DNA from 3 places in the Sphingomonas sp. NFX23 genome. Region 3 is predicted to be linked to each of the others. Evidence: predicted binding sites of a transcription regulator. Region 3 holds the regulator's gene; each other region holds the start of a gene.
The links. The regulator LexA, encoded in region 3, represses DNA repair genes until DNA is damaged. The targets are predictions, from matches to a motif close to GTTCCNCNCTTGTTCT.
Positions count from the first base shown of each region.

Region 1: a site for LexA is predicted at 1,605-1,620, ahead of J4O76_RS22470 (DUF6771 family protein). Genes of this name have one in related genera too.
Region 2: a site for LexA is predicted at 1,374-1,389, ahead of J4O76_RS04630 (ATP-dependent helicase). Genes of this name have one in related genera too.

Region 1 is NZ_JAGEKH010000010.1:134,607-139,193, reverse strand. It holds gene J4O76_RS22490 (hypothetical protein) at 1-67, shown strand, start outside; gene J4O76_RS22485 (hypothetical protein) at 127-345, shown strand; gene J4O76_RS22480 (hypothetical protein) at 345-512, shown strand; gene J4O76_RS22475 (hypothetical protein) at 945-1,274, shown strand; gene J4O76_RS22470 (DUF6771 family protein) at 1,799-1,987, shown strand; gene J4O76_RS22465 (hypothetical protein) at 3,377-3,694, shown strand; gene J4O76_RS22460 (hypothetical protein) at 3,855-4,100, shown strand; gene rpsM (30S ribosomal protein S13) at 4,255-4,587, shown strand, end outside.
Region 2 is NZ_JAGEKH010000002.1:168,243-172,829, forward strand. It holds gene J4O76_RS04615 (inorganic phosphate transporter) at 1-178, opposite strand, end outside; gene J4O76_RS04620 (UrcA family protein) at 430-759, opposite strand; gene J4O76_RS04625 (GFA family protein) at 962-1,357, opposite strand; gene J4O76_RS04630 (ATP-dependent helicase) at 1,467-3,749, shown strand; gene J4O76_RS04635 (L-rhamnose mutarotase) at 3,771-4,112, opposite strand; gene J4O76_RS04640 (SDR family oxidoreductase) at 4,225-4,587, shown strand, end outside.
Region 3 is NZ_JAGEKH010000004.1:109,483-114,069, forward strand. It holds gene J4O76_RS11525 (ComEC/Rec2 family competence protein) at 29-2,239, shown strand; gene lexA (transcriptional repressor LexA) at 2,905-3,579, opposite strand; gene glp (gephyrin-like molybdotransferase Glp) at 3,648-4,587, opposite strand, start outside.

The sequences.
Region 1 (4,587 bases), on a different contig from region 3:
GGAAGCCGCAGAGAAGGCCACAATCGCCGCAGCACGCATTACAGCGACGGGCAACGGAACGCCGTAACGGGCTTGATCCACCTTCGGGCTTGCGGAATAATCCCGCTACCGAATCCGGGGGTGGCCATGACTGAACCCAAGTTTCCAAGCCTGTACCGCGCAGCGCTGCAACACGAACACCTTTCCGAACAGTGCGCAGACCCGAAGAAGCGGAAGGCGCATTTTGAAAGCTCGATGTGGTTCGAAGCCATATCCAATGTGTTGAGTGATCCTGAAAATGCGTGGATGCTCGAAGGACGACCACCGCCACGCCACCTACGCCTAGTGTGTATCGAGGAAGAGTGATGCAGGACCACGAACACGAAGCGACCGCGCTAGAGCTTCAAGACCGTATCGCGCGGATGTCCGATGTCGAAGTGCTAGCCGCGTATGAGGCGAGCGATGCGGAAGCGGGCGATCCTTGGCAGGACGCCTTGGCGGTGGCGATGCAGGAACGTGGCATTGACGATTGAAGGGGTGGGGCGGAAGTCTCGCCAATCGAAAGAGGCAATCGTTCTAATCGTCATCGTCTTGGGATCGCTCGGCCTATGGCTGAACCATCGGTCTGGGCAACGCGCCTTTTTGGTTCGGCACGGTCTGGATGATTACCGGGAGTTCGTTTGTAGCGGGGCTGATTGTGGACCGTATCGGGCGGGCAGGCGGCTTGCTCTTGATCGCGGATTGACGAACGGGCGTTCCTGCCCAAGCGAACCCGACGCGTACCGGCAGGGTTGCCTATCGCAGATCGCGGACGCGCTAGCTGATGGCGCTCCCGATTAGTGCATCCCTAACGAGCGCATAACGACGCCTGCAACGCTTGGCACATTCGTAGCGCCGACGAACGCCGCGCTAGCGTAGATGCACTTAGCCACATCAACCGTGATCGTGATGCGATCAATAAGGCGATGGATCGGTTTATCGGGTTTGCGAACGCGTGGAACGACCGGACGCTTCACTTTTTCAGGAACCGTTGGTTTCATCGCAACGAACTCGAACGGAGCAATGAACGCATTAACGCTGGTAAGAGCCGGAATAGCAGGAACGCCAACCTAAAGGACAATGCCAACATAAACGACGAAGTTAGCGAAAAAGCCAACGAACAGGACAACGACCATTTTAACGACCAAAACAATAATGTTGACCGCACCGTCAACATAACCGTAATAACAGCCAATCGGACTGTCATAGCCGAACAAGCAGCCGAAGTAGCTGGCGCAGGCAAAGTGGCAGTATAAAGGATATCGCGTTCGTAGCGCATAGCGCGGCCTTTCACCAAATCAGGTGTTATTGTGTAACATTCGCCGGTTTTTCTACCGGCGATTGGGTCCACCCCCGAACGCAACTCAGAGACTTTGCGACAAAGCGTGCCAAACAGCAAGTAGCTGACGGGTTTGCCAGTGGCTCGCTTCGTCGTGTTCGGGTGCGGCTTGGTCGAGCGGAATATTCGCGACGCGTGAACTTTCGCGGAACACGGAAAGCGCAAGGGGGTAAAACCGGAACGAAAAATCATTTCGAGACGGGCGGGTATCTGATGGATGCGCCATCTAATCGCCTAGAGGGCTGGTGTTCCCTATCTGTTCCTGTAAGATCGGGGCATGGAACAGCACCCGATTCTTGAGAACATCGCCCGTTTCTCGGTTTACGAGCTACAGGTGATCCTATCGCAGTCCGTCGAAGACGGTCCCGAAATCCTGCTAAAGCCGCTTGAAGCAGAGCTACGGCGGCGCGGGCATGATCCTTACCAGACGGTCCAATAGCCGTGGGCGGCATCATCACAGCCGAACGGATCGCCGAACTTATCGAGGATGCTCCCGCGTGGGCGCTGGTAGGGCTTACCGCGCCACGAGAAGGCTTGCGGGCAGATGCACGGCTCGAACTCGCGCAGCATGTCTATTCGGCATTGTTTCCGGTGAATGTCGAGGCGGCGCAAATGGCGTTGCCTTGGTAACCCCATGGGCAACACGCGTTTCAGGACGCTAGGGGGCTTCGCCAAGCATGAAGCGAATGTCGGCTGCATCTGTGGCCAGTGCGGGCGCAAGGGCGTCGTTCACCGCGATATCTTGGCGCGATGGTGTTTCGTAAAGCGGTTGAACTCGGCGCTCGAATGCCTGCCGGGATATCTTCGGTGCAGCGCGTGCGGTGCAAGGCCATCGCGGATCGTGCCAACTCCAAATCCGCCTAGCTTTCCGAACTACGGGCGGGACGAACGCCACTGGAAACGGTTGCAGCAGCGATTGCGCGGGTAGGGGGCTTTCTAAGCTGTTCGGTTCGTCATAGCCTCCCATGATGGACACGAAGCAACAATGATCCCGCTAGCGTTAGTCTTCGCATTCGTCGGCTACAGACGACCTCGCCTTACTTGGCTGAAAGCACTTTGCGTTGCGTTGGCGGCGGTCGTCGCGGTCATGTTCGTGGCCAACGGCATGCAGCGAACCGCGCTCGCCCAAGGCGCGGCGCTAAGTGTGTCGCCTTCTAGCTACGCTTTCATCTGGTGCTACTCGGCAGCGGTGATCGCGCTAGGACTATTCGTAGGCATCCTGATCGGACGCTGGCGCGGGCGGGGCTAGCGCGAAAAACGCGGTTTTGCGTGTGCGCCACATGCTTGCATTTGGGTAAAGCTCGCGCATTCGGATATCGAGAAGCTTTTTGGGCGCAAGTGAACGGCTTACGAATTTTGCTCTATGGTCATAGTAAAGGTCCCGGAACCGCCGGGGAACGACCGCTTCCGCCCACTTTCGGACGTTCTGCCTACCGACGAGGTTTCCCAACAACAGAGTTAGGCATCCACCTCAGCGGGATCGTAACGGAAAAGGATTGCCGTCAGCATTCGTCGAAGGCTGCGCCAATACGGTCGGCGAGCGACCGTTGCTTCACGATCTAAAAGTGCGTCGAACCATTCCGATCTAGGTCCGAAAAGATAGGCGTTTCGGGCGGTCGCGGAGACGAAAACGCCTTTTGACCACGCGTTCGAATAATAGACGAATCCGTCACCTGCACGGTCAAACGCAGTACTGCCGATGTGCGGATATCGGTCAAACATTGCCTGACCCTACACGGAGGGACGGCAGCTAACCAGCCGTTCGCTCCCCAAAGCGGACGGTCTGCATCCCTTCCCATTCCGAACGTTCACCGTCAGCACGTGCGGTTGCAATTGTGGCCTTAACTTGGGTGAAACTTGCGCGGCCACATCGGAATGCTGTCCGGCCGTAAACGCCCGGCGCGCGCAAGATACTCAAGGTAGATTCGGCGAACAAATGCGGGCTTTCGCTCCTACCGTTGCGCCGACGGAACAACCTGTTCTTCCGGGTGTTTTCCGGACAGTAACAGGGAGAGTATAATGTCAGATTACCGCACCACCGATACCGTCGTCGTGAAACGCCGCGGCCCGGGTACCACGATCGCCATCGTCTTGCTCGTCATCGTCGTGATCGTCGGCCTGCTGTTCGCCACCGGCTTCTGGAGCGCGAACGTCACCAAGAGTGGCGCGCTTCCCGAGGTCTCGGTCAAGGGCGGGGCATTGCCCAAGGTCGACATGGACTCGAAGGAAGTCGTCGTTGGAACGTCGAAGACCAAGGTCGAAGTCCCGAAGGTCAAGACCGAGACGGAAACCGTCGACGTTCCGACGATCGGCGTGAAGGACAATGGCGAGAAGTAAATCGCGCCTCGCGTAATGGAAAAGGCCTCTGCCGGTTGGCGGAGGCCTTTTTCGTAAATGCGTCAATTCGATCGCTATAGCGTGGCGCCGCTCTACTTCCCGTGGTGAATGGCGGGTGAGGGCATGGCGCTTTTTTCTTAATGGGGGCACAGCGTCGCAAATGGACGCACTCTCTCTATTCGGCCTAGCCGCGGTATCGTTCACCCTGCTATGCTACGCTAAGGAAGCCGGTTCGCACTGGTGGACGCTCGGCTTCGCATTCGGCTGCGTGCTCGGGTCGATCTACGGTTTCCTCCAGGGTGCGTGGCCGTTCGGGGTGGTCGAGCTGATCTGGACGGTCGTCTCGTTCCGCCGCTGGCTCAAGATGCGCCAAGCCGTGCCGCCTGCCGCGGAACCGCTCGCTTGACACTGCGTTAGCGCGCGCCTATTCGAACTCTCCCCGACACGACGGTTCCGGCGGCGCTTGTTTGCGTTCGTCGCTATCGTGCGTTTCGGTTCATCGCTAAGAGATGGGGTCTGTGCAGCCATGCCGGACCTCGTGGAGCAGGAGAACCAAGTTCATGGCACGTATCGCGGGTGTTAATATCCCGACCAACAAGCGCGTGGTGATCGCGCTGACCTATATTCACGGCATCGGTTCGACCAAGGCCAAGGAAATCGTCGCGAAGCTCGGCATCGCCGATACCGCACGCGTCCAGGACCTGACCGACCAGGAAGTCCTGCACATCCGCGAGACGATCGACGCCGATCACACCGTCGAGGGCGATCTGCGCCGCCAGACCTCGATGAACATCAAGCGCCTGATGGATCTCGCCTGCTATCGCGGCCTGCGTCATCGCAAGGGCCTCCCGGTCCGCGGCCAGCGCACGCATACCAATGCGCGCACCCGCAAG
Region 2 (4,587 bases), on a different contig from region 3:
GCGCGGTATCGAAGGCGATGCTGAACCCGGCATAGGCAAGCCCGCCGATCAGCACGGCGAGGAATATCCAGCGCCCGGACGGATGCAGCGCATGATCGAGCTTGGGACCGGTATGCGGCGCAGCGGTAGCGCTCGAATCAGCCGTCACCGCATCGGGTGCAAATGTGGAGGTTGCCATAGGAATGTGCAGTCGGCCCTTACGATGACAATCTTATGACAGATGTAAATCAAGCGATCGTTCGACCCTATTTGGGACGTCGCTCTCTACAATCCTCCCCCGCCAGGGGGAGGTGGCTGGCCCTCGCCAGACGGAGGGGGAGGCAGAGGACAACGTGCGTTCCGTGTCCTCCCCCTCCGTCGCTTCGCGCCACCTCCCCCTTGCGGGGGAGGATGTTCGGAACCGACTTCGTCGGACGTGAGTAAGTTAATTCACCGAGCTTCACCGATGCTCGCGAGCTGCATGCCATTGCGGCCGAACAAAGTGACCATCTTCACGTCCGCATCCGCGGTCATCTCCTTGCGGCATTGCTGCGCGTCGGCGAGCGCCGCGAGGCCAACACCGTGCGATTGGCAGGCGCCGACGATTGCCGAACGCAGCCGGCGCTGGAACGCGGTGCGCCCGACATCGCTGGTCAGGTCGAGCCCGGCGCGCGACACGCGCACCGATACCGGGTCGCGCCCGGAACTCGCGGAAGCACCCGTGGAAAACAGGCAAGCGCCGACGATCGCCGCCGAAGCGACGCTGATGAAAAGCTTCATGATGATGTTCCTCAAATGGTCCTGCGGTCCGCAAGGCTATGCCTGCGGGCGACGGCGCCAGCGCGTCGGGACACCTTTCTGGGTGCGGCATCTCCGACGACGAACCACGTCGCTGCGCATCCCCTACCCGTGATTCGTTACGCTCGCGCGACGGTTTGGCGACGGTCCGACGACGCGCCGAAACTCTAGATGAGGCGTTAGGTCACATCCCCGGATATCGCTCGAACGCAGGCAGAGCGGCCACATCCGCCATCCACGCCAATCGGTCGGCCACCTGGATATGCGCACCCGGCGCGACCGCCTCGGGATCGTCCAGCGTACAGGATTGCACGTCAATGATCCCCGGCAGATACGCCGCATTGGTATAGAATAGTCCCGTCCCGCACCGTCCGCAGAATTGACGCCGACCGCTTGCCGACGATTCATACGTCACCGGATCGCCCGAGATGGTCACCTGTTCGGATCTGAATGCGATCCAGCCTACCATCGGCGCTCCCGCGCTTCGCCGGCAATCGCCGCAATGGCACAGCGCGTGATGCTCGGGCTCGCCCTCCGCGACATAGCTGATCGATCCGCAATGACATCGTCCCGCCAGCATGCCCGCCTCCCTCTATGTTCTCAACTTGTTCCACGTATCGTCGAACCGCGCAAGTCATACCCGCTTGCCCCATCGCCCCCCGTTCCCTACCTGTTCACCGGTGAACCAGATCGCCCAAACGTCCGCGCCGCAAGCAGAGCCTCCCTATCTGCGCGGTCTCAACCCGCCGCAGCGCGAGGCGGTGCTGACCACCGACGGGCCCGTCCTGATCATCGCCGGCGCCGGCACGGGCAAGACCGCGGCGCTGACCGCACGGCTCGCGCACTTGATCTTCACCAAGAAGGCGTGGCCGTCGGAGATCCTCAGCGTCACCTTCACCAACAAGGCCGCGCGCGAGATGCGCGAGCGCGTCGGTCGCCTGGTCGGCGATGCGGTCGAAGGGATGCCGTGGCTCGGTACCTTCCACGCGATCGCGGCCAAGATGCTGCGCCGCCATGCGGAACTGGTCGGGCTCCAATCGAACTTCACGATCCTCGATACCGACGACCAGCTGCGGTTGTTAAAGCAACTGATCCTCGCCGCCGACATCGACGAGAAGCGCTTTCCGACGCGCAGCCTCGCCGGGCTGATCGACCAGTGGAAGAACAAGGGCCTCGTCCCCGCGGACATCGATGCGGGCGAGAGCGAACGCTATGCCAACGGTCGCGGCGGCGAACTGTACCAGCAATACCAGGCGCGGCTGATCGCGCTCAACGCGTGCGATTTTGGCGACCTGCTGCTCCACATGCTGGTGATCCTGAAGACGCACCGCGACGTGCTCGCGCAGTATCAGCAGCGCTTCAAATACATCATGGTTGACGAGTATCAGGACACCAACTCGTCGCAGTATCTCTGGCTGCGGTTGCTCGCGCAAGAACGCAAGAACATCGCCTGCGTCGGCGACGACGACCAGTCGATCTACTCGTGGCGCGGTGCGCAGGTCGAGAACATCCTGAAGTTCGAACGCGACTTCCCGGGCGCGAAGGTGATCCGCCTCGAACAGAATTACCGCAGCACGCCGCACATCCTCGGCGCCGCGTCGGGCGTGATCGCCAACAATGGCGGACGGCTCGGCAAGCAGCTCTGGACCGAGCGCGACGTCGGCGAGAAGGTCAAGGTCATTGGCGTCTGGGACGGCCCCGAGGAAGCGCGGCGGGTCGGCGAGGAGATCGACATCGTCCGCCGCTCCGGCAAGTCCTTGGACGAGGTCGCGATTCTGGTCCGCGCGCAGCACCAGACGCGCGAGTTCGAGGACCGCTTCATCGCGATCGGCATGCCGTACAAGATCGTCGGCGGCTTCCGCTTCTACGAACGCGCCGAAATTCGCGATGCACTGGCGTACCTCCGCGTGGTCAACCAGCCCGCGGACGACCTCGCCTTCGAACGCATCGTCAACGTTCCCAAGCGCGGCCTCGGCGACAAGGCGGTCGCGCGCATCCATCAGCTCGCCCGCGCCACCGGCACGCCGCTCACGACCGCCGCCGCGCGCATCCTCGACACCGACGAATTGACCGGCGCGGCGAAGAAGTCGCTCGGCCGACTGGTCGGCGACATCGCCCGCTGGCGCGACATGGCGACCAGCCTGCCGCACGCCGAACTCGCCCGCCAGTTGCTCGACGAGAGCGGCTACACCGCGATGTACCAGGCCGAGAAGTCGGTCGAGGCGACCGGCCGCCTGGAGAACCTCAGCGAGCTCGTCCGCGCGATGGAGGAGTACGACTCGCTCGGCGCTTTCCTAGAGCATGTCAGCCTCGTGATGGACAACGAGGGCGGCGCGCAGGACCCGCAGGTCACGATCATGACGATTCACGCCGCCAAGGGCCTCGAATACGACACGGTCTTCCTGGTCGGCTGGGAGGAAGGCCTGTTCCCGTCGCAGCGCTCTTTGGACGAAGGCGGCGTGAAGAGCCTCGAGGAGGAACGTCGTCTCGCCTATGTCGCGATCACGCGTGCACGCCGACTTGCGGTGATCATCCACGCTGCCAATCGCCGCATCTACGGCCAGTGGAACTCGTCGATCCCCTCGCGTTTCGTCGCCGAACTCCCCGCCGAACACATCGACACGGAAACCACGATGTCCGGCGGCGCGAGCCTCTGGCAGGCCAATTGGTCCGACCGCGCCGATCCGTTCGCGGACGTCGCGCGCGGCACCGGTCGCGGTCCCGGCTGGCAGCGCGCATCAGGCACCGGCAGCACCTTCTCCACCAAACCCGCACGCGTCGTCGAAAGCCGCTCCAGCGCGATCAGCCTCGGCAACAAGGGCCGCGACGACCTGTCGCTCGGCATGCGCGTGTTCCACCAGAAGTTCGGCTACGGGCTGATCGCCGAGATCGAAGGCAACAAGCTGGAGATCGATTTCGAACAGTCGGGCCGCAAGCGCGTAATGGACAGCTTCGTGACGCTCACGCCCTAACGACCTGAGGAGAAGGACGGATCAGCCGGCGGTCTGATCGGCGAGCGAGAATATCCGCTCCATCACCGCCCATTTCGGCCCGGTCGCGTCGATCGGCTTCTGATACACGTCCATCGCCGTCTCCCAGGACGCGACGACCGGCTGCAACGCCGGGTCGGCCGCGCATGGAAAATCGTCTTCGACCTCGGCGATCATCACGAGCCGGTCGGCGATCTGCCAGATCTCCATCTCTCGATACCCCCGCTGGACGATGTCGCGCACGACCTCGGGCCACACGGCGCCCGGCGCGTGGCGTTCGCGATAGGCGGCGATCAGGGCTGCGTCGTCGACGAGGTCCAGCGCGGTCACGATGCGATACGTCACGGAAACTCCTTCGATACGGCGTACTCCCGCGACAATAGCGTCGCCGCCCCTTTTCAAAAGTCACTTTGACTAATAAAACCAACAAAACGCACAACGACGCGCAGGAGATGGAATGAGACTGTCCGGCAAGACCGCGGTAGTGACCGCGGCGGCACAAGGCATCGGCCGCGCCACCGCAGAACGCTTCCGTGACGAGGGCGCACGGGTCTTTGCGCTCGATCGTGATGGCGATACGCTGCAGGCGATCGACGGCGTCGAACGTCTGGTCGTCGACCTGCTCGACGCCAGCGCGATTGCCGCGCTGCCTGCCGCGATCGGCGATATCGACATTCTGGCCAACGTCGCCGGCTTCGTCGCGGCGGGCGATATTCTCCAGGGCAGCGACGACGACTGGATGCTGTCGTTCGACCTCAACGTCCACGCGATGCACCGCATGACCCGCGCGTTCCTGCCCGGCATGCTCGCGCGCGGCGGC
Region 3 (4,587 bases):
CCCTAGCATGCGTCCTTGGCGGCGACAAATGGGCGTGCCGCGATGGGGGGCCGTCGTCGAGCTTGCCGTGGAGCGCGGGGGCCTGGCGGTCGAGCGCTGGCTGGAGGCGGAGCGCGACCAGTTGGTGCTGTGGCTGCCGGTGATGCTGGGGAGCGGGATCGCGTTGTGGTTCGCTTTGCCGGACCCGCCGGCGTGGTGCGTGGCGGTGCTGCTGCTGGTGGCGAGTGGGCTGACTTGTCTGGCCGTGGGGCAGGGCGGGCGTGCGGCGCGCTCGCTGGCGATTGGTCTGCTGACGGCGGGGCTCGGTCTTGGGTTGATCTGGGCTCGGTCGGAATCGGTGGCACGACCGGTGTTGGGCGGCCCGACGATCGCGAGCTTTTCGGCCAAGGTGGAGGCGATCGAGCCGCTGGTAGCGCGCAAACTGGTGCGGCTGACGGTTCTCCCACTTGGTAAAGGTGTGGAGACTGATGGGCAGCCGGTTGCCTTGCCATACCGAGTCCGCGTCAACCTCGCGGAGGCCGATGCGCCCAAGCTGCTCGGGACCGGGGCAGTCGTGCATTTGCGCGCCCGCCTGATGCCGCCACCTTTGCCAGCGGTGCCGGGCGCCTACGACTTTGCCCGGGTCGCGTGGTTCGGCGGAATTGGCGCGACCGGACGCGGTTTCGCACCGGTGGTCGTAACGACGCCGAGCGAATCGGGCGCGGGCATACGCGTCGCGCTGTCGCACCACATCGTTTCGCGGCTGGACGGCAGCGCAGGCGGCATCGCCGCCGCCCTAGCAACGGGTGACGTCGGTGCGATCAGCGAGGACGATTCGGAGGCGATGCGCCGGGCGGGGCTCGCGCATCTGTTGTCGGTCAGCGGGTTGCATATCACCGCAGCCGTGGCGGCGACGATGCTGATCGTGTTGCGGCTGCTGGCGCTCAGTCCGTGGCTGGCGCTGCATGGGCGCCTGCCGTTGATCGCCGCGCTGGCGGGTGCGGCGGCGGCGATCGGCTATACGTTGCTGACCGGCAGCCAGGTCCCCACGATCCGATCCTGCGTGGCCGCCTTGCTCGTGCTGGCCGCGCTGGCGATGGGACGCGAGGCGATGACCTTGAGGCTGGTCGCGGCGGGGGCGGCGTGTGTCATGCTGGTCCTGCCCGAATCGGCGGCGGGGCCGAGCTTCCAACTCTCGTTCGCGGCGATCACCGCGATCATGGCGCTGCACGAACATCCGGTGATCCGCGCGTTCTTCGGCCCGCATGACGAAGGGCGGGGACGCAAGCTGGCGCGGGGTGTCGCATCGCTGCTGCTCACGGGGCTGCTGGTCGAATTCGCACTGATGCCGATCGCGGTCTATCATTTCCACAAGGCGGGGCTGTACGGCGCGTTCGCCAACATCGTCGCGATCCCGTTGACCACGTTCGTCGTGATGCCGCTGGAGGCGCTGGCGCTGCTGCTCGATGCGGGCGGCTTCGGCGCGCCGATCTGGTGGCTGGTCCAGCGCTCGCTCGATGCGCTGCTGTGGCTCGCGCATATCGTGGCCAGCGCTCCCGGCTCGGTGCGGTCGTTGCCCGCGATGCCGACGGCGGCGTTCGTGCTCATGATTGTCGGGGGGATTTGGATCGCGCTGTGGCGGACTTGGTGGCGTCGGTTGGGTATTCTGCCGCTCATGGTCGGCGCGATCTGGGCGCTGACCACGCCAGCGCCTGACGTTCTGGTGACGGGAGACGGTCGCCACGTCGCGGTACGAACCGCGGCGGGGCTGGCAATGCTGCGTGACCGGGCAGGCGACTATACGCGCGACATGCTCGCCGAGAATGGCGGGGTGGACGGCGAGCCGCTCCTGCTCGCGGACCAACCCGATGCCCGGTGCAGCCGCGATCTGTGCGTCACCGATATCGCCGCGCGTGGGCAGATGTGGCGGATACTTGCGACGCGCAGCGCCTATATGGTTCCGATTGCTGAGTTCATCGCCGCCTGTCAGGGCGCCGATATTGTCGTCAGCGAACGCGGTCTGCCGAGACGGTGTGTACCGCGGTGGTTGAAACTGGATCGTCGTGTACTCCGGCGTACGGGGGGCGTCGCGCTGACCTTGGGGAGCGGGACAGTCGTGACCATCCTGAACGCAGGTGATCGTCACCCTTGGCGCGATCCGCCTCTCCTCGAACGCACCGCGCATTCGTTCAGGCCGCGCTATGACCGGTTTCACGGTACTGCGCCGGCGTTTCGTGCCAGCCGAGGCCGTCAAAAGTAGAAATGTTCACGTGAAGGCGCACAGTTGCGAAGGTGATGCGATTCGGGAGACCTTCACACCTTCATGAACGATGAGCCGACGTCGGTTTTTCCGTGGTCTGCGAAGACAAATAGACGCCAATCTAAGCACCACATCTTCGCGCCTTTGCGCCTTCGCGTGAACAAAATCATCCGTCATCACCTGCGATCGCAGTGCGAAGAATTTGTTCACGCGGAGACGCGGAGCCGCGGAGAATTTTGATACGATGGATGAATCGGGCTGGCTATTGTTCAGTCTCACTACCGAAGGCATTGGAACAGCTTCATCCCTCCCCGAACGCAACACCTCCGCGTCTCCGCGCGAACCAATTCTTCGGCTGCGCGGGGGGCAGATGGCGATATGTTCGCGCAAAGGCGCGGAGGCACAGATATTTAGGGTTCGAGTCGAGGTCGCGCTTATGCATCGAAGCGGGACAGAGTCTTCCGGACGCTTGGCGGTCTTTGCTTGGGCATATCGAAGAACTGTCTCGGACAACTCCGAGTACATCGCTTAATTTGCCGATCAGACCGGTCGCTGTCGCTAGCGGGAGAGAGCGACTTGGCTCACCAGCTTGAGCGGGCACTTTTCCTAAGCAGCTAAAACAGAGACCGGCCTGCGCGATGATAACGCAGGTCGGTCTCCGCGACTCAGTCGTAGCGGCGGAGGATGCCGGAGAGTTTGCCTTGGACGCGGACCTGGGCGGGGGCGTAGCGTTGGGGGTCGTAGGCTCGGTTTGCCGGGTCTAAGCGGACCATGGCGCCTTCGCGGCGGAAGTATTTGAGGGTGGCTTCGCTGTCTTCGATCAGCGCAACGACGATCTCGCCGTCTCTCGCCGTTTCGGTGCGGCGGATCAGGGCGTAGTCGCCGTCGAGGATGCCCGCTTCGACCATCGAGTCGCCCGAGACTTCGAGAGCGTAGTGTTCGCCGGTGCCGAGCAGCGCGGCGGGGACGGCTAGCATGGTGCTGCCTTCGAACGCCTCGATCGGGACGCCGGCAGCGATGCGGCCGTGGAGGGGAATCTCGATGACGTCGTTGGCCGGTTGCGGGGTCGCGGCGGCGGGAGCTGCCTTGACGTTCGATGCCTTTGACGGCGCCTTTTTCTCCGCACGTTCGGGCATGCGCAACACTTCGAGCGCGCGCGCGCGGTTCGGCAGGCGGCGGATGAAGTTGCGCTCCTCGAGCGCGCTGATCAGACGATGGACGCCCGACTTCGATTTGAGGTCGAGCGCGTCCTTCATCTCCTCGAACGACGGCGAGACGCCGGTTTCGTTGAGGCGATCGTTGATGAAGCAGACGAGTTCGTGCTGCTTGCGCGTGAGCATGGCGGTTCTCCGTCCGGAACAGACTGGGAACTTCTATGGAACATAACTAACGCCGTCAAGCGTCCGTATCACGCGATTACGAGGATTTCGGCCGATTCGCCGGTCCTCGCGACGGGAGCGTTGCCGGGGCGGACGATGAGGCAGGTCGAGCGGGCGAGTGTCAGCAGCATCGAACTGTCCTGTATCGTCGAGGCATAGGCTTTCCCGTCGCGCAGTTCGGCGCGGAGATAGTCGGTGCGGGCGTTGTTGGCGGGCAGGTCTTCGCCGAGCAGCGCGTGGGTCGACTGGGGGAGCGGGTCTCTAGCGCCGGCCATGTGCGCGACGACGGGTTTGACGAACAACGTCGCGGTGACGAACGCGGAGACCGGATTGCCGGGGAGGCCGAGTACCATCATCTCGCCGATCCGGCCGGCCATCATCGGCTTGCCGGGGCGCAGGGCGATCCGCCAGAAGTCGATGGTGCCGCCGGCGGCTTCGATTGCCGGGCGGACGAGGTCGTGGTCGCCGACCGACGCGCCGCCGGTAGTGACTAGCAGGTCTGCCTCGACGCTGGCGAAGGCTTCGCGGAGGATCTCGAGATTGTCGGGGAGTATGCCGAGGTCGATGATGTCGACGGGCATGTCGGCGAGCATCGCGGCGAGCATAATCCCGTTCGATTCGGGAAGCGCGACGCCGTCGGTGGTCGAGCCGGGGGGGACGAGTTCGTCGCCGGTGGCGGCGACGGCGACGCGGACGCGGCGGTTGACGGTGAGGCTGCCGTGGCCGCCGGTTGCGGCGACGGCGATGCGCGCGGGGCTGAGGCGATCGCCCGCGGCGATCAGGCGGGTGCCGGTGGAGAAATCGAGGCCCTTGCGGCGGGTGTTGCGGCCGAGCGTCGGGGGGCCTTCGCCGGCCAGGATCAGGGTTTCGCCATCACGCTGGGCTTCTTCCTGGACCATGACGGTGTCGGCGCCGTCGGGCATTGCGGCACCGGTGAAGATGCGGGTGGCTTGGCCGGGGGCGACATGG